Regions from separate parts of the Bradyrhizobium sp. CB1717 genome, predicted to be linked through region 1. Evidence: predicted binding sites of a transcription regulator. Region 1 holds the regulator's gene; each other region holds the start of a gene.
What was found. The regulator PhoB, encoded in region 1, activates phosphate uptake and scavenging genes when phosphate is short. The targets are predictions, from matches to a motif close to TGTCATNNANCTGTCAT.
Positions count from the first base shown of each region.

Region 2: a site for PhoB is predicted at 6,596-6,612, ahead of QA649_RS02100 (DUF2794 domain-containing protein). Genes of this name have one in related genera too.
Region 3: a site for PhoB is predicted at 5,736-5,752, ahead of QA649_RS26730 (DUF47 domain-containing protein). Genes of this name have one in related genera too.

Region 1 covers NZ_CP121666.1:8,931,336-8,941,009, forward strand. The annotation lists gene QA649_RS41565 (OpgC domain-containing protein) at 1-718, opposite strand, end outside; gene apaG (Co2+/Mg2+ efflux protein ApaG) at 899-1,291, shown strand; gene QA649_RS41575 (Hsp33 family molecular chaperone) at 1,517-2,524, opposite strand; gene argF (ornithine carbamoyltransferase) at 2,757-3,680, opposite strand; gene QA649_RS41585 (aspartate aminotransferase family protein) at 3,680-4,888, opposite strand; gene QA649_RS41590 (GcrA family cell cycle regulator) at 5,343-5,855, shown strand; gene phoB (phosphate regulon transcriptional regulator PhoB) at 6,105-6,812, opposite strand; gene phoU (phosphate signaling complex protein PhoU) at 6,835-7,551, opposite strand; gene pstB (phosphate ABC transporter ATP-binding protein PstB) at 7,563-8,381, opposite strand; gene pstA (phosphate ABC transporter permease PstA) at 8,378-9,223, opposite strand; gene pstC (phosphate ABC transporter permease subunit PstC) at 9,225-9,674, opposite strand, start outside.
Region 2 covers NZ_CP121666.1:429,033-438,706, reverse strand. The annotation lists gene QA649_RS02125 (arylesterase) at 161-796, opposite strand; gene QA649_RS02120 (ABC transporter ATP-binding protein) at 852-1,568, shown strand; gene QA649_RS02115 (FtsX-like permease family protein) at 1,565-4,135, shown strand; gene QA649_RS02110 (Bax inhibitor-1/YccA family protein) at 4,405-5,196, shown strand; gene QA649_RS02105 (GNAT family N-acetyltransferase) at 5,518-6,048, shown strand; gene QA649_RS02100 (DUF2794 domain-containing protein) at 6,159-6,530, opposite strand; gene QA649_RS02095 (DUF1223 domain-containing protein) at 7,161-7,937, opposite strand; gene acnA (aconitate hydratase AcnA) at 8,171-9,674, opposite strand, start outside.
Region 3 covers NZ_CP121666.1:5,596,798-5,606,471, forward strand. The annotation lists gene QA649_RS26705 (transposase) at 1-912, opposite strand, end outside; gene QA649_RS26710 (hypothetical protein) at 1,107-1,685, opposite strand; gene QA649_RS26715 (peptide chain release factor 3) at 1,939-3,561, opposite strand; gene sugE (quaternary ammonium compound efflux SMR transporter SugE) at 3,721-4,035, shown strand; gene QA649_RS26725 (inorganic phosphate transporter) at 4,028-5,035, opposite strand; gene QA649_RS26730 (DUF47 domain-containing protein) at 5,050-5,694, opposite strand; gene QA649_RS26735 (branched-chain amino acid ABC transporter permease) at 5,849-6,817, opposite strand; gene QA649_RS26740 (branched-chain amino acid ABC transporter permease) at 6,819-7,682, opposite strand; gene QA649_RS26745 (ABC transporter substrate-binding protein) at 7,750-8,967, opposite strand; gene QA649_RS26750 (ABC transporter ATP-binding protein) at 9,007-9,674, opposite strand, start outside.

The sequences.
Region 1 (9,674 bases):
GCGCACACCATGCACCGAAGACGAAGAGCAATTGCCAGGCCAGCGGATTGAAGGCCCAGAAGCCGTTCGGATAAGCGGAGAAGTAGAGATCGTATTCCCAGGTCACCGCGTAGAGCAGGACGGAAAGGCCCAGCGTGACGTCGGGCTTCCACCGCATCGACCACAGGATCACGGGCAGCGCCAGCATCAGGACGATATACAGCGGCAGCACGTCCATGTTGACGGGACGGAAACGCAGCAGCAGCGCCTGCACGATGGTGACGTCGGGCTGCTTGAGGAAGTCCATGATCCCCATCTCTTCGGTGTAGAGCGGGTTCTCGAAACGGGTCGCCACATAGGAGATCTCGGCGAGGAAGATCGTGAACAGGAAGACGTGCGCGACATAGATCTGCCAGACCCGCCGCAGGATGCGCGCGGTGGCGATGACGACGCCGCCCTCCAGCATCGCGCGGCCATAGACGAAGGCGGCGGTGTAGCCGGAGATGAAGATGAAGATCTCGGTGGCGTCGCTGAAGCCGTAATTGCGGATCGTGAACCAGGTCAGCAGGCTCGTCGGCAGATGGTCGATGAAGATCAGCCACAGCGCCAGCCCGCGGAACAGGTCAAGGCGGAGCTCGCGCTCGCCGATGGCGGGCAGCGAGATGGCGGCCGCACGCGGCTCCGCAGGTTTGGCGGTTCCCGCGATGGTCGATCCCGTCACTTGGTCAGCAATGGTCATCGGGGCCTAAAAACCCTCACCCAAATCGCGACGTTGAAGGAGTGTACCGGTCCGGCCGTCATCTCGCAAAGCGGCCGGATCACATGGGGGTGTACTTCCTCGCCAATTCTGGCGGCACGATGTCGCCAAAACTGCCGCCGGGGTTTGGTTCCGGCGCCGGATTTCGGTATGATGGCAGCCATGTACCGCGCCGTGACCCGCCAGATCGAAGTGACCGTCGAGCCGAACTTTGTTCCGGAGCAGTCGTCGGCCGACCGCTCCCGCTATTTCTGGTCGTACACCATCGTCATCACCAATTCCGGCGATGAGACCGTGCAGCTCAAGACGCGGCACTGGATCATCACCGACGCCACCGGCCGCCAGCAGGAGGTCAAGGGCGAGGGCGTGGTCGGCGAGCAGCCGACGCTCGCCCCCGGCGAGCGGTTCGAATACACCTCCGGCGTGCCACTCACGACCGCCTCCGGCTTCATGACCGGCCGCTACCAGATGGTCAGCGAAACCGGCGAGCGCTTCGAGATCGACGTGCCGACGTTCTCGCTGGACAGCCCGGACAATAAGCGGGTGTTGAACTAGCGCGGTGCCGTAGGGTGGGCAAAGCGAAGCGTGCCCACCAATCACCATTGCAATTGCGCAGGGGGTGGTGGGCACGGCGCGTTGCGCCTTTGCCCACCCCACGATGTCCGAGCGCTCGGCAAGCTGCCTCCCCATGGTCATCGCGAGCGGAGCGAAGCAATCCAGGGTCTTTCCGCCGAGGGTTTCTGGATTGCTTCGCTGCGCCCGCAATGACGGAGGATGGACTTACGCGTCCTCCACGCCCGCCTCGTGCGGCGTGAACTGATACACCGAGCTGCAGAACTCGCAGGTGACGACGACCTTGTCGTCCTTGACCATCGCGGCGCGGTCGTCGTGCGAGAAGCTCTTCAGCATGGACGCGACTGCGTCGCGCGAGCAGGAGCATTGCGCCTTCAGGGACAGCGGATTGAACACGCGCACGCCGCGCTCGTGAAAGAGGCGATAGAGCAGCCGCTCGCCGGAGAGTTCGGGATCGATCAGTTCGACGTCCTCGACGGTTTCGATCAGCGAGCGCGCCTCGACCCAGGCGTCGTCTTCCGCGACGCTGTGCACCTCGGCGCCGTCGGGTGCATCGCCGGGATGCAGATCCGCCTGCCGCGCGCGCTCCGGCGCCTTCGGCAAAAACTGCATCAGCATGCCGCCGGCGCGCCAGCGATGCTTGCCGCCGTCGCTACTGCGCCACTCCTCGCCGACCGCAAGCCGCACCTTGGTCGGAATCTGCTCGGAGCGGAGGAAATATTCGTGGGCGGCGTCTTCCAGGCTGCCGCCGTCGAGTGCGACCAGGCCCTGGTAGCGGCTCATGTCGGGGCCCTGGTCGATGGTCATGGCGAGATGGCCGCGGCCGAGCAGCGTGCCGGAATCCTTCGCCGCACCGAGGCGCGAGGCGTCGTAGCGCGCATAGGCGCGCAGATGATCCGGTGCCTTGTAGTCGACGACCAGGAACGACACCGGACCATCGGTCTGGGCCTGCAGGATGAAGCGGCCCTCGAATTTCAGCGCCGAGCCGAGCAGCGTCGCCAGCACGATGGCCTCGCCGAGCAGCTTGCCGACGGGCGCGGGATAATCGTGCTTGGTCAGGATGTCGTCGAGCGCAGGGCCAAGCCGCACCAGGCGACCGCGCACATCGAGCGCGTCGACCTCGTAGGGCAGCACGGCGTCGTCGACCGGAACGGCGGATGGCGCGCGAACCGGGCCTTCAGGCCCGGTTTTCATGTCAGGGGATTGAAAAACCATGGCGCTTTATCTGGGGTCGGAGAGCGGGGAATGGAAGGGGGTGTGTTCCGGCGATGGGATGGCATGCAAGCGAGTACAAACTCAGTGTCGTCCTGGCGAAAGCCAGGACCCATTACCCCAAGCGGGAGTTGGGGCGCGAGATGACAATTGCCAACCTTCGCCAAACCACGGCCGGTGGTAATGGGTCCTGGCTTTCGCCAGGACGAGGATCCAATTTTACGCGACTGCGCCGCTACTTCACCGCGTCGAAGCACCAGGCCAAAATGCCCTTCTGCGCGTGCAGGCGGTTTTCGGCCTCGTCGAACACGACCGATTGCGGGCCGTCGATCACCTCGTCGGTGACCTCCTCGCCGCGATGGGCCGGCAGGCAGTGCATGAACAGCGCGTCGGGCTTCGCCAGCGACATCAGCTTCGAATTGACCTGGTAGGGCTTGAGCACGTTGTGGCGGCGCTCACCCTCCTTGTCGCCCATCGACACCCAGGTATCCGTGACGACGCAATCGGCGCCCTTCACGGCGGCTTCGGGATCGGTGCCGAGCACGATCGGAGCGCCTGTTGCCTTGATCCAGTCGCGCATCGCCTTCTTCGGCGCGAGTTCCGGGGGCGTTGCGACATTGAGCTGAAATTTGAAGCGCTCGGCGGCGTGGGCCCAGGACGCCAGCACGTTGTTGTCATCGCCGGTCCAGGCCACCGTCCGGCCCTCGATCGGGCCGCGATGCTCCTGATAGGTGAGGAGGTCCGCCATCACCTGGCAGGGATGCGAGCGCCGCGTCAGGCCGTTGATGACGGGCACGGTCGCATTCGCGGCAAGCTCCAGCAGCGCATCATGGTTGAGGATGCGGATCATGATGGCGTCGACATAGCGCGACAGCACGCGCGCGGTGTCGGCGATGGTCTCGCCGCGGCCGAGCTGCATCTCGGCGCCGGTGAGCATGATGGGCTCGCCGCCAAGCTGACGCATGGCGACGTCGAACGAGACGCGGGTGCGCGTCGAGGGACGCTCGAAGATCATCGCCAGCGTCTTGCCTTCGAGCGGCTTCACCGGCTGATGCGCCTTCTGCTTCGCCTTCATGGCGGAGGAGGCGTCGAGCATGCTCTTGAGCTCCGACAACGGCAGCTCGTTGATATCCAGGAAGTGCTTCGGCGACCTGCTCATCAGCTTGCCGCCCGCTTGGTCTGGCTGGACGAGATCGCAGCGCAGGCGCGCTCTAACCGCGTGACGCTGTCCTCGATCTCGGCTTCGGTGACGATCAAGGGCGGCAGGAAGCGCACGACATTGTCGCCGGCGCCGACCGTCAGCAGTTTTTCATTGCGCAAGGCCGCAACGAGATCGCCCGAGGGCACCACAGCCTTGATGCCGATCAAGAGGCCCTCGCCACGCACTTCGCTGACGACGTCAGGGTGACGGTCGATCACGGAGGCGAGCTTCTGCTTGAGCAGCAGCGACATCTTTTGGACGTGGTCGAAGAAGCCGGGCTTGAGCATGACGTCGAGCACGGCATTGGCAGCCGAGATCGCCAGCGGATTGCCGCCGAAGGTCGAGCCGTGCGAGCCGGGGCCCATGCCGGCTGCCGCCTCCGCGGTGGCCAGCACCGCGCCGATCGGGAAGCCGCCGCCGAGCGCCTTGGCGAGCGACATCACATCAGGTGTAACGCCGGTGCGCCGATGGGCGAAGAGATCGCCGGTGCGGCCCATGCCGGTCTGCACCTCGTCGAAGGCGAGCAGCAGTCCCTTCTCGTCGCAGAGCTGACGCAACGCCTTGAGGAAAGCGGGCGTCGACGAACGTACGCCGCCCTCACCCTGGATCGGCTCGACCAGGATGCCGGCGGTCTGCGGACCGATCGCCTTCTTCACGGCTTCGATGTCACCGTGCGGGACCTGGTCGAAACCGTCCATCGGCGGACCGAACCCTTCGAGATATTTTGCAGATCCCGTCGCAGCCAGCGTCGCCAACGTGCGGCCATGGAAGGCGCCCTCGAAGGTGATGATGCGGTAGCGCTCCGGATGACCCTTGGAGAAGTGATGATGGCGGACCAGCTTGATCACGCCTTCCAGCGCCTCGGCGCCGGAATTGCAGAAGAACACGAAGTCCGCGAAGCTTTCCTGGCACAGACGTGCGGCGAGTTTCTCGCCGTCCGGGCTCTGGAACAGGTTCGACATGTGCCAGAGCTTGGTCGCCTGCTCCTGCAGCGCCTTGACCAGCGCGGGATGGGCGTGGCCAAGCGCGTTCACCGCGACGCCCGAGGTGAAATCGAGATAGCGCTCGCCATTGGTCGCGATCAGCCAGCAGCCTTCGCCGCGCTCGAAACCGAGGTCGGCCCTGGCGAAAACGGGGAGCAAATGCGGCGCGGCGCTGTTAGTCATGACGATCACTTGATGTTGCGGACGGCCTCAACGCGCTCACGCAGCGCACCATTGACCGGCCCGGAAAACGAAACGTGCCGCCTTTTAAGGGCGGCACGTGACACTATCTTATGCCGGGTAGAACGGGTGTCAATGCCGCCCGAAAGCCCCGCGAAACGCTGAATCCGTAGTCTTGCGGTGCCGGATTTGCGGGGTTTTTGCCACGGAACATGTGGAAGCGAGTCGGCTGACTCTTGCGCGTGAGTCACGCCATATTGTAGCGTTTGGCTTGTCAGATACGACATCTCGTGCAGCAGTTCTGATCCTCTAAGTCCTCATGTACCGGCGTAAACGTTCGGGCGTTCTGGTTACGCCCGGCGAGCCTTAAGGGATTCTGGCGGCACGGGTTTTTCGAGGCTTAGGCATTCGCCGCAAGGCGCCAGGACGGCAGCCGCACGGCGAGGGAAAGGGTGCAATGACGGTTTTGACCTGGTCCGACGATCGCGTCGAGCAGCTGAAAAAGCTCTGGGAGGCCGGATTGTCGGCCAGCCAGATCGCAGCCGAGCTCGGCAACGTGACCCGTAATGCCGTGATCGGCAAGGTGCACAGGCTCGGCCTGTCCGGCCGCGCCAAGAGCCCCTCATCGGCAGCTCCCCGGCCGCGCAAGGCGCGTCCGGCTCAGCACATGATGCGGGTCAGCCGCCCCATCGCACGCGGCAACACCGCGCTGGCACAGGCCTTCGAGGTCGAAGTCGAGGCGGAGCCTGTGACCTACGACAACGTGGTGCCGATGAGCCAGCGGCTGTCGCTGCTCGAATTGAACGAGGCGACCTGCCACTGGCCGGTCGGCGATCCCTCGAGCCCGGATTTCTTCTTTTGCGGCGGCAAGGCGCTGTCGGGCCTGCCCTACTGCGCCCAGCACTCGCGCGTGGCGTATCAGCCGGCGGCGGACCGCCGTCGCGCGCCGGCCAAGCCGGGCACGCGGTGAGCTTGTTCTGAGATCAAGAAGCAGCCGTCACACGATGACGGCTCAACACACTCCGCTGTCGTCCCGGCGAAGGCCGGGACCCATAACCACCGAATGCGGTTTGGCGAAGACTCTCTGTGACGCGGCTGCGCCGCGCAACTTGCACCGCGCTTCATCGATAGATCACGCGGTATGGGTCCCGGCCCCCGTGCGCAATTGCGCACTCGGCCGGGACGACACCCATGCTGCGGCAATAGCCCCCAAACCAGCTTACGTCTGCTCGGCCTTCGCAAAGCGATCGTCGAGCGCATAGCCGGCGCCGCGGACGGTGCGGATCGGGTCCTGCTCGCGACCGAGATTGAGCAGCTTGCGCAGGCGGCCGATATGGACGTCGACGGTGCGCTCGTCGATGTAGATGTCGCGGCCCCAGACGCTGTCGAGCAACTGCTCACGCGAGAACACGCGGCCGGGATGCTCCAGGAAGAACTCCAGCAGGCGATATTCGGTCGGGCCGAGATCGATCGGCCGGCCCGAGCGCGCGACGCGGCGCTTGTCGCGATCAAGCTCGATGTCGCCATAGGCGAGCACGGTGGCGAGCCGCTCAGGGCTCGCGCGCCGCAGGAGGCCCTTCACGCGCGCCAGCAGCTCCGGCACCGAGAACGGCTTGACGATGTAGTCGTCGGCGCCGGTCGCAAGCCCGCGCACCCGCTCGCTCTCCTCGCCGCGCGCGGTGAGCATGATGATGGGAAGCTGCTTGGTCTCGGGACGGGTCCGCAGCCGCCGGCACAGCTCGATGCCCGAGAGGCCCGGCAGCATCCAGTCGAGCACGATCAGGTCGGGGATGTGCTCCTTGAGGCGGGTGTCGGCATCGTCGCCGCGCATCACCGTCTCGACGTCATAGCCGTCGCCTTCGAGGTTGTAGCGGAGAAGCTCGGTGAGAGCTTCCTCGTCCTCAACCACCATAATGCGTGCGCCCATGGTGTCGTCGCTCCTTAAGTCTTCAGGTATTCGGGACCGTCGTGGCGAAGGTCGTCATGTCGCCCTTCGGCCGCTTGTCGGTGATGGCCTGGCCCTCGATCATGTAGAACACGGTCTCGGCGATGTTGGTGGCGTGATCGCCGATCCGCTCGATGTTCTTGGCGCAGAACATCAGATGGATGCAGAACGAGATGTTGCGCGGATCCTCCATCATGTAGGTGAGGAGCTCGCGGAACAGCGAGGTGCAGATGGCGTCGACTTCCTCGTCGCCCTTCCACACCGCCATCGCAGCCGGCAGATCGTGCGCGGCATAGGCGTCCAGCACCGACTTGACCTGCTGCTGCACGAGGTCGGTCATGTGCTCCAGGCCGCGGAACAGTTTGAGCGGATGGAAGTCGGCATCGAGCGCGGCGACGCGCTTTCCCATGTTCTTGGCGAGGTCGCCGATGCGCTCGAGATCGGTCGCAACGCGCATGGCGCCGACGATCTCGCGCAGATCCACCGCCATCGGCTGGCGGCGGGCGATGGTGAGCACGGCGCGCTCCTCGATCTTCTTCTGCAGCGCGTCGAGCTCGGCGTCGATGGTGACGACGCGCTGGCCGAGCGCGACGTCGCGGCGGATCAGCGCATCGACGGAATCGACGATCATGCGCTCGGCGATGCCGCCCATCTCGGCGACCAGGCGGGTGAGCTCCTGGAGGTCGGTGTCGAAAGCCTTTGCGGTATGTTCAGAACCCATGTCCCGTCTCCTCAGCCGAACCGGCCGGTGATGTAATCCTGCGTGCGCCGATCGGTCGGCGACGTGAAGATCTTGCTGGTGTCGTCGAACTCGATCAGCTCGCCGAGATACATGAAAGCGGTCTTGTCGGAGACGCGCGCCGCCTGCTGCATGTTGTGGGTGACGATCGCGATCGTGTAGTTCTCGGACAGTTCCTGGATCAGCTCCTCGACCTTGGCGGTCGAGATCGGATCGAGCGCCGAGCAGGGCTCGTCGAACAAAATCACTTCAGGCCGCACCGCGACGGTGCGGGCGATGCAGAGGCGCTGCTGCTGGCCGCCGGAGAGCGACAGGCCCGAGGCGTTGAGCTTGTCCTTGACCTCGTTCCACAGCGCGCCGCCGCGCAGCGCCTTCTCGACCCGGTCGTCCATCTCGGACTTCGAGATCTTCTCATAGAGGCGGATGCCGAAGGCGATGTTCTCGTAGATCGTCATCGGGAACGGCGTCGGCTTCTGGAACACCATGCCGACGCGGGCGCGCAGCAGGTTCAGGTCCAGCTTCGGGTCGAGGATGTTGGTCTGGTCGAGCATCAGCTGACCGGTGACGCGCTGGCCCGGATAGAGGTCGTACATCCGGTTGAAGATGCGCAGCAGGGTCGACTTGCCGCAGCCCGACGGGCCGATGAACGCCGTGACGCGGTTGCTGCCGAGCGTCAGGTTGATGTTCTTCAGCGCGTGGTGCTCGCCGTAATAGAAGTTGAGGTTGCGCACCGTCACCTTGGCGGGCGCTTCCGGCAACGGCTGCGAGGCCAGATGGGCGTTGGAACTCACGGATACGGAAAGATCGGTCATTTTGCAGTCCTCTCGGCGCCGAGGATGCGCGCGCCAATGTTCAGGGCAAGCACGGTGATCGTGATCAGCAGCGCGCCGCTCCAGGCGAGCTGCTTCCAGTAGGCGTAGGGGCTCTGCACGAAGTTGTTGATGGTAACCGGCAGGTTCGCCATCGTCTTGTTCAGGCCGAGGCTGAAGAACTGGTTCGACAGCGCGGTGAAGAGCAGCGGCGCGGTCTCGCCGGCGACGCGGGCGGTGGCGAGCAGCACGCCGGTGATGAGACCCGATCGGGCCGCACGATAGGCGATGCGCTTGATCACCAGCGAGCGCGGCAGGCCGAGCGCGGAGGCGGCCTCGCGCAGCGCGTTCGGCACCAGCAGCAGCATGTCCTCGGTCGTGCGCAGCACCACCGGGATGACGATCACGGCTAGCGCAAGCGCGCCCGCAATCGCCGAGAAGCCGCGCATCGGCACCACCACCGCGCCGTAGATGAACAGGCCGATGATGATCGAGGGCGCCGAGAGCAGGATGTCGTTGATGAAGCGGATCACCGAGGTCAGCTTGTCGTTGCGACCGTATTCGGCGAGGTAGGTGCCGGCGAACAGGCCGAGCGGCGCGCCGATGCCGACGCCGATCACGGTCATGATGATCGAGCCGACGATGGCGTTGCGCAGGCCGCCTTCGGTCGAGCCCGGAGGCGGCGTGTCCGCGACGAAGATCTCGAGGTTCAGGCCGGCGAGGCCGTTATAGAGCAGCGTCATCAGGATCAGCGCGAGCCAGGTCACGCCGAAGGCGGCGGCACCGATACAGAGCCCGCGGACGATGATGTCCTTGCGGCGGCGGCGTACGTAGATCGGGTTCATGTTACTTCCCCGCCTTCTTTTCGAGACGCAGCAGCATCAGCCGCGCGGCCGCGAGCACGAAGAACGTCAGCACGAACAGCAAGAGGCCGAGCAGGATCAGGCCGGACTGGTGCAGGCCATCGCTCTCGGCGAACTCGGATGCGATCGCCGCCGAGATCGTGGTGCCGGGCGCGAAGATCGACGACGAGATCCGGAAGGAGTTGCCGATGATGAAGGTCACCGCCATGGTCTCGCCGAGCGCGCGGCCCAGCGCCAGCATGACGCCGCCGATGATGCCGACGCGGGTGTAGGGGATCACCACACTGCGGACGACTTCCCAAGTGGTGCAGCCGACGCCGTAGGCGGCTTCCTTCAGCACCGGCGGCACGGTCTTGAACACGTCGACCGAGATCGAGGTGATGAAGGGCAGCACCATGATGGCGAGGATCAGCGCCGCATTGAACAGGCTGAG
Region 2 (9,674 bases), 730 kb from region 1:
CCGATGCTTGGGTACAGCCCTGAAGCAGAACCATATCCAAATTAGAGCCGGCGACGAATCACCGGTACCCTGATTCCTATCGCAGTTGTGTGACTCTGCGAAGCATCGCGCGGCCCACCCCGTGAAAACCCTGGGAATTAGGGTTAGCGTTGCCTGCTTTTCAACGCCGTTGCTCGGTTATCGTGCCAATGAATGCCTCCACCGTGGGCATGATGTTGCCGACGATGATGTCGACGCCGGCCGCGGTCGGATGGATGCCGTCGGCCTGGTTGAGCTTGGCGTCGGCCGCAACGCCCTCGAGGAAGAACGGATAGAGCGGCACGCCGAATTGCTTGGCCAGATCCGGATAGATCGAATTGAAGCGCGCCGCGTAGTCGGCGCCGTAATTCGGCGGCGCCAGCATGCCGCACAGCATCACTGGAATCTTCCGCGCCTTGAGCCGCTGCACGATGTCGGTCAGCGCCGTGCGCGTCAGGGCGGGATCGATGCCGCGCAGCGCGTCGTTGGCGCCGAGCTCGACGATGACGCCGTCGGTTCCGTCAGGCACAGACCAGTCGAGCCGGTCGCGGCCGCCGGAGGTGGTGTCGCCGGACACGCCGGCATTGGTCATGTCGACCGCTATGCCTTTGGCCTGCAAGGCTTTTTGGAGTTTTTGGGGGAACGCCTCCTGGGCCGGGAGGCCAAGGCCCGCGCTCAAGGAATCGCCGAGAACGACAAGCTTGACCGGCTTTGTCGCGTCCGCCCAAGCCGGGTTCGCAATTGTCATCAAGACGAGCATCAACACGGCTATGTGCATGAACAATCCGTAACGCCTCTCGACCGCGCTATCGGAGTTGCCATATGACCGGACCATGGACACCTATTCCTCTTCGCTCGCCACGACCGCGATGGACACCATCGCCATCTCCAACGTCAATCTCTCATTGGGCACGGGCGCGGCACGCGTTCACATCCTCAAGGATATCAGCCTGCGCGTCGCCTCGGGCGAGACGATCGGCCTGATCGGCCCGTCAGGCTCGGGCAAATCCACGCTGCTGATGGTGATGGCTGGGCTGGAGCGTCCTGATAGCGGAGAGGTGGTGGTCAATGGCACGCCTTTCAATGCCCTCGACGAGGACGCGCTAGCCCGCTTCCGCGGCCGCCAGGTCGGCATCGTCTTCCAGTCCTTCCATCTGATCCCGACCATGACGGCGCTGGAGAACGTCGCCGTGCCGCTCGAGCTTGCCGGCAATCCCGACGCCGCCAAGCGCGCGGCAGAGGAGCTGCGATCGGTCGGCCTCGGCGATCGCCTGCATCATTATCCGACGCAGCTCTCCGGCGGCGAGCAGCAGCGCGTTGCGCTTGCGCGCGCGCTGGCGCCCGATCCCGCCATCCTCGTCGCCGACGAGCCGACCGGCAATCTCGATGAGGCCACCGGAAAGCAGATCGTCGACCTGCTCTTCACCAAGCATGCCGAGCGCGGCATGACCTTGGTGCTGGTGACGCACGATTCCTCGCTGGCGCATCGCTGCGATCGCGTCATCCGTCTGCGCTCCGGGCGCATCGATACGCAGTCTGCGCCCGCATGAGCGCTGCTGCCGAACCGTTCGCGAAGCCGAACGCCGTCGCACTGTCGCTGCGCTACGCGCTGCGCGAATTGCGCGGCGGCCTGCGCGGCTTCTACGTCTTCATCGCCTGCATCGCGCTCGGCGTGATGGCGATCGCCGGCGTCGGCTCGGTCTCGGCGAGCCTGTCCGACGGGCTCGCCCGCGAAGGCCGCACGCTGCTCGGCGGCGACGTGTCGTTCGTGCTGTTCCAGCGCGAGGCCAAGCCCGACGAGGTCGCCTTCCTGCGCTCGCGCGGCACCGTCTCGACCGCCGCAACGCTGCGCGGCATGGCGCGCTCGGCCGATGGCAAGCTCGCACTGGTCGAGATGAAGGCCGTCGACGACACCTACCCGATGCTGGGACAGCTGACGCTGGCGCCACCACTGCCGATGGCCGACCTGCTCGCGATGCGCGACGGCGCGTTCGGCGCCGCCGCCGATCCGACGCTGCTGGCGCGGCTCTCGCTGAAGACCGGCGATCGCGTCACCATTGGATCTGCGACCTTCCAGATCCGCTCGACCGTCGAGGCCGAGCCGGACAAGCTCGCCGGCGGCATCGGCTTCGGCCCGCGCTTCCTGATCAGCGAGGAGGCCTTGCGCGCCACCGGGCTGATCCAGCCCGGCAGCCTGGTGCGCTGGGTGTACCGGGTGAAGCTGCCCGACAGCGCCAACAACGAGCGCGCCACCGAAGCCTTCATCGCGGACGCGCGTAATGCGGCGCCGCAGGCCGGCTGGGAGATCCGCAGCCGTTCCAACGCCTCGCCGCAGCTGGAGCGCAACATCAGCCGCTTCACCCAGTTCCTGACGCTGGTCGGCCTCGCCGCGCTGCTGGTCGGCGGCGTCGGCGTCGCCAACGCCGTCAAGAGCCATATCGACCGCAAGCTCGAGGTGATCGCGGCCTTCAAGGCCGTCGGCGCCACGGGCCGCGATGTGTTCGGGATTTATCTGGCGCAGGTTCTCCTGCTCGCCGCGATCGGCTCGGTGATTGGCCTCGCGCTCGGCGCCGCCATGCCCTTCGCCATCGTCGGGCTGTTCGGAAAACTGCTGCCGCTGCCGGTGGTGCCGGCCGTGCATGCCGACGAGCTCGCACTGTCCTTCGTCTATGGCCTGCTGACCGCGCTCGCCTTCGGCCTGTGGCCGCTCGGGCGCGTGCACGACGTGCCGGTGGCGGCGCTGTTCCGCGACACCATCAGCTCCGAATGGCACCGGCCGCGCCTCGGCTATCTCGTGTTCATGGGCGTCGTGATCGCCCTCCTCGTCGCGGTCGTGATCGGGCTCTCCTTCGACAAGCGCATCGCCGCGGTGTTCGTGGCCTCCTCCGTCGTCGTGTTCGCCCTGCTGCGCGGCATCGCCGCCCTGCTGATGACAGTCGCGCGGCGGTTGCCGCGGTCGCGGCTGCCGATGCTGCGGCTTGCGATCGCCAACATCCACCGGCCGGGCGCGTTGACGCCCTCGGTCGTGCTGTCGCTGGGCCTTGGGCTCGCCGTGCTCGTCACCATCACCCAGATTGACGGCAATCTGCGCCGGCAGTTCCTCGCGGCGCTGCCCGACCGCGCTCCGTCGTTCTTCTTCATCGACATCCCGAGCACGCAGGCCGAGCAATTCGACGTCTATCTGCGCCAGATCGCCCCTAGCGCGAAGGTCGAGGACGTGCCGATGCTGCGCGGGCGCATCGTCGCCGCGCGCGGCGTGCGCGCCGAGGAGCTCAAGCCCACCACCGATTCCGAATGGGTGCTGCAGAGCGACCGCGGCCTGACCTACACGGCCGAGATGCCGAAGGGGTCCAAGGTGGTCGAGGGCGAGTGGTGGAGCGCGGACTATGCCGGCCCGCCGCTGGTCTCGATGGAGAAGAAGATCGCCGACGGGCTCGGCCTCAAGCTCGGCGACGAGGTGGTGGTCAACGTGCTCGGCCGCGACATCCCGGCGAAGATCAGCAATCTGCGCAACATCGACTGGCAGGGGATGGGCATCAATTTCGTGCTGGTGTTCTCGCCCAACGCGTTCAAGGGCGCGCCCCACACCCATATCGCGACGCTGACGGAGACGGGCGGCGATGCCGCCGGCGACGGCAAGATCATCAAGCAGGTGGCCGACGCCTACCCCATGGTGACGAGCGTGCGCGTGCGCGAGGTGATGGAGACGGTCGGCTCGGTCGTGACCAATCTGGCGCTGGCGATCCGCGGCGCCAGCGCGGTGACCCTGATCTCGGCGATCCTGGTGCTGGGCGGGGCGCTCGCCGCCGGCCACCGTCACCGGGTCTATGATGCGGTAATCCTTAAGACCCTGGGCGCGACGCGGCTGCGGCTGCTCGGCGCCTATGCGCTCGAATACCTCCTGATCGGGCTCGCCACCGCCGTGTTCGGCGTGATCGCCGGCAGCATCGCGGCCTGGATGATCGTGACGCGGCTGATGACGCTCAGCTTCGTCTGGCAGGCCGGCAGCGCGGCCGGCGTGGTGGTGGCCGCCCTGATCGTCACGGTCGGGCTCGGGCTCGCCGGCACGCTGCTGGCGTTGAACAAAAAGCCCGCCACGGTGTTGCGGAATTTGTGACAAATGGTAGCGGGCAGCCGTGCGGTAGCGAAATCGCACGATTCCTGCGATTAACCACGCCCGCCCGTCTGGATTGCAGCCAAGGGCGACATTCAGCCGCGCGTGGACGGTTGCAGCGAATGTGTTAGTTTCCCACATATCGAATGGGTTCGGAGCCCCGATTGTTAGCCAAAATTTAGTCGGCAGGCAGCGGTATCCGAGATAGAGTTTGACGAACCGGCGGCATGGCGACCCTCGTGCCGGACCGGCCAACCAACGGGAATTCGACCATGTCGGACCTAGACCGTAACTACGCTTCTCCTTTCGGCAGGGCCGCCGGGCGTGTCGACGCCGCGACGGTCGATGCCGGCCTGCGCGCTTATATGCTGCGCATCTACAATTACATGAGCATTGGCCTCGCCATCACGGGCCTTGCCGCGCTCGGCGTCTACATGGCCGCCGTGACCGACGTCCCGACGGCGGACGCCGTCCGCGTCGGCAAGCTGTTCCTGACGCCGTTCGGCTACGCGATGTTCGTCAGCCCCCTGAAGTGGCTGTTCATGCTCGCGCCGCTCGCGATGGTGTTCGTGATCTCGGCGGGCATCAACCGCCTCGCCCCCTCGACCGCCCAGATCCTGTTCTGGGTGTTCTCGGCGCTGATGGGCATCTCGCTGTCGTCGATCTTCCTGGTGTTCACCCACACCTCGATCGTGCGGGTGTTCTTCATCACCGCGGCGACCTTCGGTGCGCTCAGCCTCTACGGCTACACCACCAAGCGTGACCTGACCGGCATGGGCTCGTTCCTGTTCATGGGCCTGATCGGCATCATCATCGCGAGCCTTGTGAACCTGTTCCTGGCGAGCTCGATGCTGCAGTTCATCGTGTCGGTGGTCGGCGTGCTGGTGTTCGCGGGCCTCACCGCCTGGGATACGCAGCGGCTGAAGAACGACTACATCTACGGCTACGCCTCGGCCGGCGGTGACATCGCAGAGCGTGCGGCCATCACCGGCGCGCTGTCGCTGTACCTGAACTTCATCAACCTGTTCACGCTGCTCCTGCAGCTCCTCGGCCAGCGCGACTGAGCTCCGAGACGAGAGAACGGACACGAACCCTGGCCGAGGGGCCGGGGTTTTTGTTTGGGGCGGGAGCGTCCCGTAGCCCGGATGGAGCGCAGCGCAATCCGGGAACGTCGGGTCCGCGGATAGACCTGCCCCGGATTTCGCTTCGCTCCATCCGGGCTACAAGGGCGGCCTCTCCTCGTCATTGCGAGGAGCCCTTGCGACGAAGCAATCCAGAGTCCTTCCGCGGATGCATTTCTGGATTGCTTCGCTGCGCTCGCAATGACGGGTGTGGAAGCGGAACAGCCTCTTCCAGCAGTCTCCGGAAGGCTCTAATCTTCCCCCATGTCCGCACCTGAAATCAGGCCCACCATCGAGGCCGACCTTCCCGCCATCACCGCCATCTACCAGCAGGCCGTCCGCGAGGGCACGGCGACGTTCGAGCTGGATCCGCCCGACCTCGCCGAGATGACGCGCCGCTATCGCGCGCTGGTCGACGGCGGCTATCCCTATTTCGTCGCGATCCTCGACGGGCGCGTGGCCGGATACGCCTATGCCGGCGCCTACCGGCCGCGGCCGGCCTACCGCTTCACCGTGGAGAACTCGATCTATCTCGATCCCTCCTTCCACCGCCGCGGCGTCGGCTCAAAGCTGCTGGAGCGGCTGATCACCGAATGCGAGGCGCGCGGCTTCCGCCAGATGATCGCGGTGATCGGCGATTCCGCCAACGCCGGCTCGATCGGCGTGCATACCAGGGGCGGCTTCAAGATGATCGGCACGCATCCCAATGTCGGGCTGAAATTCGGCCGCTGGCTTGATACGGTGATGATGCAGCGCGACCTCGGCGAGGGCGCGAAGACGGTGCCAACAAAGTAGGTCTCGTAGGGTGGGCAAAGCGATAGCGTGCCCACCATCTGCGGCGATCGAGGAAGGGCGTGGGCACGGCGCTGCGCGCCTTTGCCCACCCTACGGCGCCGTTCGTGCCGCTACACCACCGCCAGCTTGCGGTCGATCACCAGCAACACGCGGTCGAGCTCGTGGCCGCGGCGCAGGATCAGGCCCGTCGCCGAGATCACGCTGTACATGCCCTGCTTGCGTGCGAGGCGCGGGTCCTTCTCGATGCGATAGATCGGCACTTCCGAGGCGCGGCGATAGACCGAGAACACCGCGCGATCCCTGAGGAAGTCGATGGCGTAGTCGCGCCACTCGCCCTCGGCAACCATGCGGCCATAGAGATTGAGAATACGATGCAGCTCGAGCCGGTCGAAGGTGACCCGGTTCGACTGCGCGTTCGCAGCGGCGGGGCGCGCCGCCGCGCGCTGCCCGCTCGGATCGGCATCCTCCGGCGTCAGGCTCATGGGAAGCGCCTCCTCGTCGCACAACATGACCGCGTCCGCGAAAACCGTCCCCGGAGCCGCGGATCATGACAGTTGCATGATCGCGCCAACCGCTGTCCTCCGCAAGGGCTCTCGATGGAACTCGGGACAAAGCCCCAAAGAGTCTCCAAAGGGTCTTATGGCTCAACCGGTGGAATCGGGTACGAACCGGGCCACACGCAGGGGTGGAACTCTGTCGCGACGAACCGTCACGGGATCGTGCTCAAGAATCTTAGTCTCGCCGCTTTTCCGCCCAGCGCCTGCCGCCCTGCATTGCGAAAAGACTGATGTGCGTTGACCCGGTCCTTTCGGTTCCGGATTCCTCAGCCCCCAGCCCCCCGGGGTCGAACAGGATCGGGTCTGTACGCGCGACAAGGAGGGCCAACGCGAGTTGGTCCTTTTTTGTTTGTGCCCGGATGTTTCCGGCGCGACGCCGCTCCCTTCCACCGCTGCGCAAACTCTCTCCCATCATCCTGAGGGCCGCGCTCTTCGCGCGGCGTCTCGAAGGATCGAGGCCTGAGCTGCATCAGCGGGGCCCTTCATGGTTCGAGACGCGCGCAAGAGCGCGCTCCTCACCATGAGGAGCGAAAGCGAGTGCGACGCTAGAAAGAATCAGTGCAGCGACGTGTACGCCGCACCTAACATCGGGCCCGGCTTCTCGCGGCTGCCGTCCTGCACGTAGACCACTGCGCCGTCGACGCCGTCGCGCGTGAGGTTCTCGATCGGCACGGTCCAGCTTTCGGCACGGCCGTTCCAATCGCCGACCTTGAGCAGGTTGCGCACCACGTTGTGGTAGGTGATCTGCTGCCCGCGATTTTCGCCCTTGGCGATCGCGATCGGGACCGACTTGGCGATCGAGCAGATCCAGACCTCGCCATGCGAGACAGCCGGCTCATTGCTCGCGGCGACCGAGACGTTGATCTGCTTGCCCGCGAGCGACATCGTCACCGGAACGCTCATCACGCCGGTGCCCTTGTCGGTCTTGCCGATCGCGCTCTCGATGCCGGCGCGATCGCTGCCGATGACATGCGTCGAGCCGTTCACCACGACCTGCGGCGTGTAGACCTCGCGGTCACCGCGCATGCGTGAATAGGCACGCTGCCGTGCAGAGAAACGCGAATCCGCCAGCGTGTCCTTCCAGCCGAGATAGTCCCAATAATCGATCGGCATGCTCAGCGCGATGATCGAGGGATCGCTGGAGAGGTCGCCGATGATCTTGTCGGCGGGTGGGCAGGACGAGCAGCCCTGCGAGGTAAACAATTCGACAACGGCGCGGGGATCGGCGTGTGCGGGACGGATGACGGCGACGATTGCACAGATGCCGAGTGCTCCCGACCAGAGGGCACCGGACCAACGTGAAATCAGATGGGAAGCCGTCATTGTTGTCATGTCGAACGCCGCACACCAAAGCTCGTGGGAGGGGGAATCTTATCGATTGATGGTCACCGTAGTCTTACGGGGCGCGGCATGCTCAACCATCCAGGAAACCGTGCCAAGCCGATTTTCCGCCGGATGGGCCCATCCAAAACATGCCGCAAACGCGCGAAGGCGGCCTTGTGATAGGCCGCCTTCGTTTAACCTTCTACTCACGTCGCAGTGAGCCACCGTTCACAAATTCGCGCTTAGGCCGCGAGCTTGCGCAGCACGTAGTGCAGAATGCCGCCGTTCCGGTAGTAGTCGAGCTCGTCCAGCGTATCGATGCGGCAGAGCAGCGAAACGCGCTGCAACGAACCGTCGCCGGAGACGATCTCCGCAGTCAGCTTCTGGCGCGGCTTGAGGTCGCCGACGAGGCCGCGCAGCGTGACCTTCTCGTCGCCCTTGAGGCCGAGCGACGACCATGAGGTGCCTTCCTCGAAGGTCAGCGGCAGCACGCCCATGCCGACCAGGTTGGAGCGGTGGATGCGCTCGAAGCTCTGGCAGATCACGGCGCGAACGCCGAGCAGACGGGTGCCCTTCGCAGCCCAGTCGCGCGAGGAACCGTTGCCGTATTCGGCGCCGGCGAACACCACCAGCGGCACCTGCTCCTGCTGGTACTTCATCGCGGCGTCGTAGATCGACATCTGCTCGCCGTCCGGCCAGTGCTTGGTGAGGCCGCCTTCCGGAATGTTGCCGTCAGCGCCCTTGAGCATGAAGTTCTTGATGCGGATGTTGGCGAAGGTGCCGCGCATCATGACTTCATGGTTGCCGCGACGCGTGCCGTACTGGTTGAAGTCGGCCGGACGCACCTGGTGCTCGCTGAGATACTTGCCCGCGGGCGAGGTGAGCTTGATCGAACCGGCCGGCGAGATGTGGTCGGTGGTGATCTTGTCGCCGAACATGGCGAGGACGCGCGCCTCGACGATGTCGGTGACCGGCTCCGGCTCCTTCTTCATCCCTTCGAAATAGGGCGGGTTCTGCACGTAGGTCGAAGACATGTTCCAGCGATAGGTCTCGCTCTCGACCGTCTTGATCTTGCGCCAGTTGGTATCGCCCTTGAACACGTCGGCATACTTTTTCTTGAAGATCGACGCGGTCACGAACTTCTTCATGAAGGCGTTGATCTCCTTCGTCGTCGGCCAGATGTCCTTGAGGTACACCGGCTTGCCGTCCTTGCCTTCGCCGAGCGGCTCGACGGCGAGATTCTTCGTCACGCTGCCCGCGAGCGCGTGGGCGACGACGAGCGGCGGCGAGGCCAGGTAGTTCGCCTGCACGTCCGGCGAGACGCGGCCTTCGAAGTTGCGGTTACCGGAGAGCACGGCGGCGGCGACGATGCCGTTGTCGTTGATCGACTTCGAGATCTCCTCCGGCAGCGGACCGGAATTGCCGATGCAGGTGGTGCAGCCGAAGCCGACCAGGTTGAAGCCGACCTTGTCGAGATCCTTCTGCAGACCGGAATCGGCGAGATAGCCCGCGACCACCTGGCTGCCCGGGGCGAGCGAGGTCTTCACCCACGGTTTTGCCTTCAGGCCCTTGGCAGCCGCGTTGCGCGCCAGCAGGCCGGCACCGATCAGCACGCTCGGGTTCGAGGTGTTGGTGCAGGAGGTGATGGCCGCGATCACGACGTCGCCATGGCCGATCTCGAAATCCTTGCCCTCGACGGCGAAGCGCTTCGTCGGCTCCTCGGCCTTCTTGTACTCGGTGCCGAGC
Region 3 (9,674 bases), 3.3 Mb from region 1:
TTGGTCCCTGAGCATGGCGTTGAGGATGGTGAGGACTTTGCGAGCGACGGCGATGAGGGCCACCATCTTCGGCTTCCCGGCGATCAGCAGGCGTTGATAGAAGAGCTTGAGCTGCGGATGGTGTCGGCTGGCCGAGAGAGCGGCCATGTAGAGCCCGGCGCGCAGTGCGGCTCGCCCGCCGCCGATCATGCTCTTGCCCTTCCAGCGGCCGGATTGGCGGGTGAACGGAGCAAGGCCGGCGAGGCTTGCGATCTGGCGCCGATTGAGGGTGCCGAGCTCGGGCACCTCGGCCAGGAAGGTGCGGGCGAGCGTGTTGCTTACACCCGGAAAGCTCACCAGCAACTCCTCCTTGGCGCGCCAGACCGGCGAACCGCGCACCAGCGTGTCGATGTCGTTGTCGATCTCCAGCAGCTCCTTCTCGAGGACCTTGATGTGGCGGGCAAGGCTCTTGCGAACGCGGACATTCTCGGCCCGCTTCTCGCGCTGGCGCTCGGCAACGATCATCTCGATGATCTGCCGTCGGCGGCTGACCAGTTCGGCCAGCAGCCGGGCTTCCTGATCTGGCATGGCACGCGGCGTCGGCTTCACCGCCTCGACAAACCGCGCGATGACTGCCGCATCGATCGGATCGGTCTTGGCGCGCTGGCCAACGGCCTGCGCGAAGTGCCGGATTTGGGCCGGATTGACCACCACCAGCGGCAGTTGGGCGCCGGCCAGCGCCGCCGCGACAATGGTCTCGAAGCCGCCCGTCGCTTCCACTGCAATCAGCGTTGGCGAACAGGCCTGCAGACGAGCAACAAGGTCTTCCAAGCCTTTGCCGTCACGCGCCACGGCAAAGGCTTCCCCGCTCGGACGCAAATGCACGTCCAGCCGGTCCTTCGATACATCAATGCCAATATAGATCGCGTCCATCTGCACCCATCCTTGCGCAATCGGGCTCGCCAGGCGGCCCTCGCGACTGTTCGGGTTCAATGGAACAACGGACGGGGCGCCGCGCTGAGGCTCGGGCTTCAAAGCCCTGGGATGAGGCGGTCTCCCGTCCGCTACCGCACCGGACACTCTATCCGATCCAGTGAGTCGAAACTTACAAGGATGAGGGGATAGAGCTACTTTCCGAGCTCCCGGTTATCGACGTAGCGGATCGCGATCGGTCGGCCGGCCAGGGCACCACCGAGGCCGCTGGTGAATTTCAGCGGCAGACAGGCTTTCAACGATGAATTGATCGCGTCAAGATAAGTCGTGCGGGTGGCGGCCGGCACGCCCGCAGTCGCATATGTCAGGCGCGGCGGGCCGATCAGGGCGCCCGCCTTGTTGAAGCTGAAGCGCACCGCCATCTGCATGCCCGCCCGGGCATTGTCCGCCGGCGGCGACCAGCAGGTGCGCAGCTCGGCGAAGAGGTCGCCGATCGTGTCGAGATCGTGATCCGGCTTCTGGTATTTTGCGCGATCGGCCTCGGACGGCACGCTCTCGATCGTGAGCTGGAGGTTCTGGCCGTAGGGGTAGTCGATCTCGGGAATGCAGGGGCCGGGCTCGAGGGGACTGCAATAGGAGGGCGTGCAGGGCCGATAGTCGAGTACGCTGCACGGCTCGTGCGAAAACGGGATCGGATTGATCTGGCGGCGCTGCGCATCGGCGGCCGCTGTTGATACTGCCAGCAGAAGGAAAACGAGGATGCCGCGCCACATGGAGTGAGCTCACGATGCCATGAGAAGCAAGTGGCATTGTCCATGAACGCGTCAAGTCCGCGCGCGTTCACATGCTCGCGTTCGCCCCGCTGTCGTCGCCCGGCTTGACCGGGCGACCCAGTACACCGAGACGGTAGTGATTGAATCGATGAGCTGCGGCGTACTGGATGCCCCGGTCAAGCCGGGGCACGACAGCGGAGGCTGGGTTGCGCAGCGGAGGATGTGGCTGCGCTGCGGAGAGCGCAGCGCCACCCTACCCCTTCTTCTTGACGTCCTTGACGTTGGTGAACTCGATGCCCTCGGCCCGTTCCCTTGTGTAGCCGAGATAGAACTCGTTCCTGGCGAGATACACGGGATCGCCGTCGACGTCGTCGGCGATGCTCGAGGTGTTGGCGGCAATAAAAGTGTCGAGCTTCTTGCGATCGTCCGACGAGACCCAGCGCGCCAGCTGGAATTCGCTGACCTCGAACTCGACCGGCAGCGAATATTCCGCTTCCAGGCGCGCCTTCAGCACGTCGAGCTGCAGCGCGCCGACGACGCCGACCAGCGCCGGGGCGCCGTCGCGCGGGCGGAACACCTGCACCACGCCCTCTTCCGACATCTGCTGCAGCGCTTCTTTCAGCTTCTTCGCCTTCATCGCGTCGGTGAGACGGACGCGGCGGACGATTTCCGGCGCAAAGCTGGGCACACCGACGAAGGTGAAATCCTCGCCTTCGGTCAGCGTGTCGCCGATGCGCAGCGTGCCGTGATTGGGAATGCCGACGACGTCGCCGGCGAAGGCCTCGTCCGCCACCGAACGGTCCTGCGCGAAGAAGAATTGCGGGCTCGACAGCGGCATGCTCTTGCCGGTGCGCACCAGCTTGGCCTTCATGCCGCGGCTGAGCTTGCCCGAGCAGAGGCGCGCGAAGGCGATGCGGTCGCGGTGGTTCGGATCCATGTTGGCCTGGATCTTGAACACGAAGGCGCTCATGCGCGGATCGGTCGCCTCGACCTTGCGCTGGTCGCTCTCCTGCGCGCGTGGCTCAGGCGCGAACTTGCCGAGACCTTCAAGGAGGTCGCCAACGCCGAAATTGCGCAGCGCGCTGCCGAAATAGACCGGCGTCAGATGGCCTTCGCGGAAGGCGCCGAGCTCGAACGGTTTCGAGGCCTCGGTGACGAGCTCGAGCTCGTCCTTCACCGCGGACACGTCGAGGTTGGCGTTGAGCTTGGCGAGTTCGGCGATCTCGATCTGCTGTGCCGCGCCGGTCTTGGCGCCGCCGCCTTCGAGCAGACGCACGCCGCCATTGACGACATCATAGGTGCCGAGGAAGTCGCGGCCGCGGCCGACCGGCCAGGTCATCGGCGTGGTGTCGAGCGCCAGCGTCTTCTCGATCTCGTCGAGCAGCTCGAACACGTCCCGGCTCTCTCGGTCCATCTTGTTGATGAAGGTGATGATCGGGATGTCGCGCAGACGGCACACCTCGAACAGCTTTCGGGTGCGCGCCTCGATGCCCTTGGCGGCGTCGATCACCATCACGGCGGAATCGACCGCCGTCAGCGTGCGGTAGGTGTCTTCCGAAAAGTCCTCGTGGCCGGGCGTGTCCAGGAGGTTGAAGACCAGACCTTCGAACTCGAAGGTCATGACCGAGGTCACGACCGAGATGCCACGCTCGCGCTCGATCTTCATCCAGTCCGAACGCGTGTTGCGCCGCTCGCCCTTGGCCTTGACCTGACCGGCGAGGTTGATGGCGCCGCCGAACAGCAGCAGCTTCTCGGTCAGCGTGGTCTTGCCGGCGTCGGGGTGGGAGATGATCGCAAAGGTCCGCCGCCGCGCCACCTCGGTGGCAAGCGGGGAACGGGCCGGCGATTCGGCTGTGGTGGTGGCGATGTCGGACATGGCGGGAGCGTTTGGCAGGGAAAATGGGCCTGATCAAGCCTCATTTGGTGATTGCAGAGCCCTCTGGCCAGCCCCATATCGGCCGATGGGAGGGACGGCCCTCCTATCCCACCAGCATATCAGCCGCGGGGACGACCCTGCCGTGAATGGAGGGTCGTCATGGCCTGGAGCATCCTGTTCGTCGCCGGTCTTCTCGAGATTACCTGGGCGATCGGGCTGAAATACACCGAGGGTTTCAGCAAGCTTGTTCCCTCCGTCATCACGCTCGCGGCGATGGCGGGCAGCGTCATCCTGCTCGGGTTCGCGCTCAAATCGCTGCCCGTCGGGACCGCCTATGCGGTCTGGACCGGGATCGGCGCGGTCGGCACCGCAACGCTCGGCATCGTCCTGTTCGGCGAGCCGGCCACGGCCTTTCGCCTGGCCAGCATCGGACTGATCGTCGCCGGCATCGTCGGGCTGAAGCTCGTCACCTGACGAAGATCTGGACCGCCCACCAGGTCAGCGCGGCGACGATCGCCGAGGCCGGGATCGTGATCACCCAGGCATAGACGATCGAGCTTGCGACGTTCCAGCGCACCGCCGAGACGCGGCGGGCCGCGCCGACGCCGACGATGGCGCCGGTGATGGTGTGGGTGGTCGAGACGGGAACCCCCAGGAAGGTCGCCATGAACAGGGTCGCCGCGCCGCCCGTTTCGGCGCAAAAACCCTGCATCGGCGTCAGCTTGGTGATGCGCAGGCCCATGGTGCGGACGATGCGCCAGCCGCCCATCAGCGTGCCCAGCGCCATCGCCGCCTGGCAGGACAGCACCACCCAGAACGGCACCGAGAACTCGCTGCCGAGATGGCCCTGCGAATAGAGCAGCACGGCGATGATGCCCATGGTCTTCTGCGCGTCGTTGCCGCCATGGCCGAGCGAATAGAGCGAGGCGGAGGCGAATTGCAGGATGCGGAAGGCGCGGTCGACCGCGAACGGCGTCGAGCGCACCGAGGCCCAGGACACGATCGCAACCAGCATCATCGCGAGCAGGAAGCCGACCAGCGGCGACAGCACGATCGCCAGCACCGTCTTGGACAATCCGCTCCACACCGCCGCCGAAATCCCCGCCTTCGCCATGCCGCCGCCGACGAGGCCGCCGATCAGCGCGTGCGAGGACGAGGAGGGAATACCGAGCGCCCAGGTCACGAGGTTCCAGACGATGGCGCCGACCAGGGCCGCGAAGATCACCTGGGCATCGACGATCGAGGGATCGATGATGCCGGTGCCGATGGTCTGGGCGACGTGCAGGCCGAACACCATGAAGGCGACGAAATTGAAGAACGCGGCCCAGAACACAGCGAATTGCGGCCGCAACACGCGGGTCGACACGATGGTCGCGATCGAATTGGCGGCGTCGTGCAGGCCGTTCAGGAAGTCGAACAGCAGCGCGACGGCGATCAGTCCGACCAGGACGGGAACACCCAACGCAGCATCCACGGCGAGGCCCTGCCCTACACTTGCTCGATGACGATGCTGTTGATCTCGTTCGCGACGTCGTCGAATCGATCGGCCACTTTTTCAAGATGGTCGTAGATCTCGACGCCGACGATGAAGTCCATCGCATTGCCGTCGCGATGCTTGAGGAACAGCTCCTTCAGCCCGATATCGTGGAGATCGTCGACCCGCCCCTCCAGCTTGCCCAGCTCCTCCGTGATCGCAGTCAGCATGGCGACGTTCGGACCGATCGACTGCATCAGCGGCAGCGCGCGGCCGACCAGATTGGCGCATTCGATCAAAAGCCCTCCGATCTCCCGCATCGGCGGCTCGAAGGCGCGGACCTCGAACAGCATCACGGCCTTGGCGGTCTGCTGCATCTGGTCGATGGCATCGTCCATCGAGGTGATGAGGTTCTTGATGTCGCCGCGGTCGAACGGGGTGATGAAGGTGCGGCGCACCGCCGTCAGCACCTCGCGGGTGATATTGTCGGCATCGTTCTCGAACTGATTGACGCGCTGGCAATAGACCGGCGTCTCCTCGCCCCCATTGAGCATGCCCTGAAGCGCGATCGCGCCCTGGATCACGGTCTGGGCATGGCGGTCGAACAGGTCGAAGAACCGTTCTTCCTTGGGCAGGAACGCGCGAAACCATCGCATCATGGGAGAGACTACCGGTTGGAAATGGCCCGGCCCGGATGGGCCGTCACAAAACTGTCATAGACCATTTTCGATCCGCGCGCGTGCCACCTCACGCCCGCGGAGCCGATCATCCACCGCTTTCAAGAAACAGATAATATTCCGTAAAATCAATTACTTAGAGCGACCTTCGGAAGTAATGCGCGATTTCACCGATGACGCCGCGGCGGAAGGTGAGAACGCAGATCACGAAGATCGAGCCCTGGATCACCGTCACCCACTGGCCGAAGCTCGCCAGATATTGCTGCATGGCGATGATGACGAAGGCGCCGACCACGGGGCCGAAGATGGTGCCGAGCCCGCCGACCAGCGTCATCAGCACGACCTCGCCCGACATCGACCAATGCACGTCGGTGAGCGAGGCATTTTGCGCCACGAACACCTTCAGCGAACCGGCAAAGCCGGCCAGCGTTCCGGACAGGACGAAGGCCAGAAACTTGTACTGGTCGGTCCGGTAGCCCAGCGATATGGCGCGCTGCTCGTTCTCGCGGATCGACTTCAGGACCTCACCGAACGGCGAATTGATGATGCGGAAGATCAGCAAAAAGCCGGCGAGGAAGCCGACCAGCACGACGTAATACAGAACCGTCGGCTTGGACAGATCGAGGACTCCGAACATGTGTCCCTGCGGAATGCCCTGGATGCCGTCCTCACCATGGGTGAACGGGGCCTGGAGGTAGATGAAGTACAGCAGCTGCGACAGCGCCAGCGTGATCATCGAGAAATAGATGCCCTGGCGGCGGATCGAGATGTAGCCGGTCACGATCGAGAGCGCGAAAGCCGCGGCGACGCCGACGAGGATGCCGAGCTCCGGCGGCAGCCCCCACACTTTCAGCGCATGCGCGCTGCAGTAGCCGGCGGTCCCCAGGAACATCGCGTGGCCGAACGACAACAGGCCGCCATAGCCGATCAGAAGATTGAAGGCGCAGGCGAGCAGCGCAAAGCACAGCGCCTGCATCACGAAGAACGGATAGACCCCGGTGAATGGCACCGCCGCCAGCAGCAGCGCCATCACCACGAACGCGATCATCTCGTCGCGCATCGCACGCGGGGTCGCACGCAGCGTATCGTCCGTCAGGGTTGTCATATCAGGCCGCCCTTCCCGTCAATCCCGTCGGCTTCACCAGCAGCACCAGCACCATCAGCACGAACACGACGGTGTTGGAGGCCTCGGGGTAGAAATACTTGGTCAGGCCCTCGATCACACCAAGCGCGAAGCCGGTGATGATGGAGCCCATGATCGATCCCATGCCGCCGATCACCACCACGGCGAACACGACGATGATGAGGTCGGCGCCCATCAGCGGGCGCACCTGGTTGATCGGCGCCGAGAGCACGCCGGCGAGCGCGGCAAGGCCGACGCCGAGACCGTAGGTCAGCGTGATCATGCGCGGCACGTTGATGCCGAAGGCGCGGACCAGCGTCGGATTTTCGGTCGCGGCGCGCAGGTAAGCGCCGAGTTGCGTCTTCTCGATCAGGAACCAGGTGGCAAGACACACGACCAGAGAGAACACGACGACCCAGCCGCGATAGATCGGCAGGAACATGAAGCCGAGATTCATGCCGCCCCTGAGCTGATCCGGAATGGCGTAAGGCAGGCCCGAGGAGCCGAAATAGTTCTGGAACACGCCCTGCACGATCAGCGCGATGCCGAAGGTCAAGAGCAGGCCGTAGAGATGGTCGAGCCCGGTGAGCCATTGCAGCATGGTCCGCTCCAGGATCATGCCGAAGATGCCGACGATGATCGGCGCCAGCAGCAACGCCCACCAGTAATTGATGCCGCCGAGGTTCAGCAGGAAATAGGCGACGAAGGCGCCCATCATGTAGAGCGCGCCATGGGCGAAGTTGATGATGTTGAGCATGCCGAAGATCACGGCAAGCCCGAGACTGAGCAGCGCGTAGAACGAGCCGTTGATCAGTCCCACCAGTAGCTGTGCGTAGAGAGCCTGCATCGGGATTAGCTTCCGCCACCAAAATGAAGGCCCGCCGGCGGCACGACCGCCCGGCGGGCCACGAGAGTTATTTCTTCACCAGCGGACAGACGCTCTCGGAGAGCGGCCGGAACGCCTGGTCAGCGGGGACGGTGCCCACCAGCTTGTAGTAGTCCCACGGCCCCTTCGATTCCGAGGGCTTCTTGACCTCGAACAGGTAGGCCGGGTGAATCTTGCGGCCATCGACCCGGATACTGCCCTGACCGAACAGCGGATCGTCGGTCGGCATCGACTTCATCTTCTCGACCGCCTTGGCGCCGTCATGCGGATTGCCGCCCATCGCCTCGAGCGCCTTGAAGTAATGGATCAAGCCCGAATAGACGCCGGCCTGCACCATCGAAGGCATCGCCTTGTTCTTCATGCGCTCCGAAAAGCGCTTGGAGAAGGCCCGCGTTCCGTCGTTGAGATCCCAATAGAAGGTTTCGGTGAAATTGAGCCCCTGCGCCACGTTCAAGCCGAGCGAGTGAACGTCGGTGATGAACAACAGCAACCCCGCAAGCTTCTGCCCGCCGGCAACGATGCCGAACTCGGCGGCCTGCTTGATCGAATTGGTGGTATCGCCGCCGGCATTGGCAAGACCGACGATCTTCGCCTTCGAGGCCTGTGCCTGCAAAAGGAACGAGGAGAAGTCCGAGGAATTGAGTGGATGCTTGACGCTGCCGAGCACCTTGCCGCCCGCCTTTTGCACCACCGCCGCGGTGTCGCGCTCCAGCGCCGCGCCGAACGCATAGTCCGCCGTCAGGAAGAACCAGGAATCGCCGCCAGCCTTCACCAGCGCCTGACCGGTGCTGTTGGCCAGCATGTAGGTGTCATAGACCCAATGGATCGTGTTCGGCGAACATTGGGCGTTGGTGAGATCCGACGTCGCCGCACCCGTGTCGATCAGGATCGAATTCTTCTCCTTGACGACATTGTTGACCGCGAGCGCGACACCGGAGTTCAGCACATCCATGAAGATGTCGACCTTCTCGACGTCGATCCATTGGCGCGCGATGGTGGTGGCGATATCGGGCTTGTTCTGATGATCGGCGGAGATCAAGTCGATCTTCCAGCCCTTGGCGGCAAGCCCGGAATCCTCGATCGCCATCTGGGCAGCCAGCGTGGAGCCCGCGCCACCGAGGTCGGAATAGAGACCGGAATTATCGGTCAGCACGCCGATCTTGACGGTCTTGTCCTGTGCCGACGCGCCGCTTGCGACGAATCCCAACGCCATGCCGAGAAGAAGTGCAGAAAAATGCTGTTTCATATTCCCTCCGGGAAATCCTCTATTGAATGACTCGGGGCGTCAGACGCCGAGATAAGTATGCAGTTTGTCCATATTCGCAGACAGTTCTGAGTTCGCAAAACCGTCGATCACCTTGCCGTGCTCGACGATGTAGTAGCGATCGGCGACGGTGGATGCGAAGCGGAAGTTCTGCTCGACGAGGAGGATCGTAAAGCCCTCCTTCTTGAGCCGCGCAATAGTATGGCCGATCTGCTGGATGATGACGGGCGCGAGGCCCTCGGTCGGCTCGTCCAGCATCAGGAAGCTCGCGCCGGTGCGCAGGATGCGTGCGATCGCCAGCATCTGCTGCTCGCCGCCGGACAGCTTCGTGCCCTGGCTGCTCAGCCGTTCTTTCAGGTTCGGAAACAGATCGAAGATCTGCTCCAGCGGCAGTCCGCCTTCGCGCACCACCGGCGGCAGCATCAGATTCTCGCGGACGTCGAGGCTGGCGAATATCCCCCGCTCTTCCGGGCAGAACGCGATGCCCATCCGCGCGATCCTGTCGGAGGTGGCGCGAATGATCTCCTGGTTGTTGAACTTCACCGACCCGGCACGCTTGCCGATGATGCCCATGATCGACTTCAGCGTGGTGGTCTTGCCGGCGCCGTTACGCCCGAGCAGGGTGACGACCTCACCCGCATTCACGTCGAAGTTGATCCCGTGCAGGATGTGGGACTCGCCGTACCATG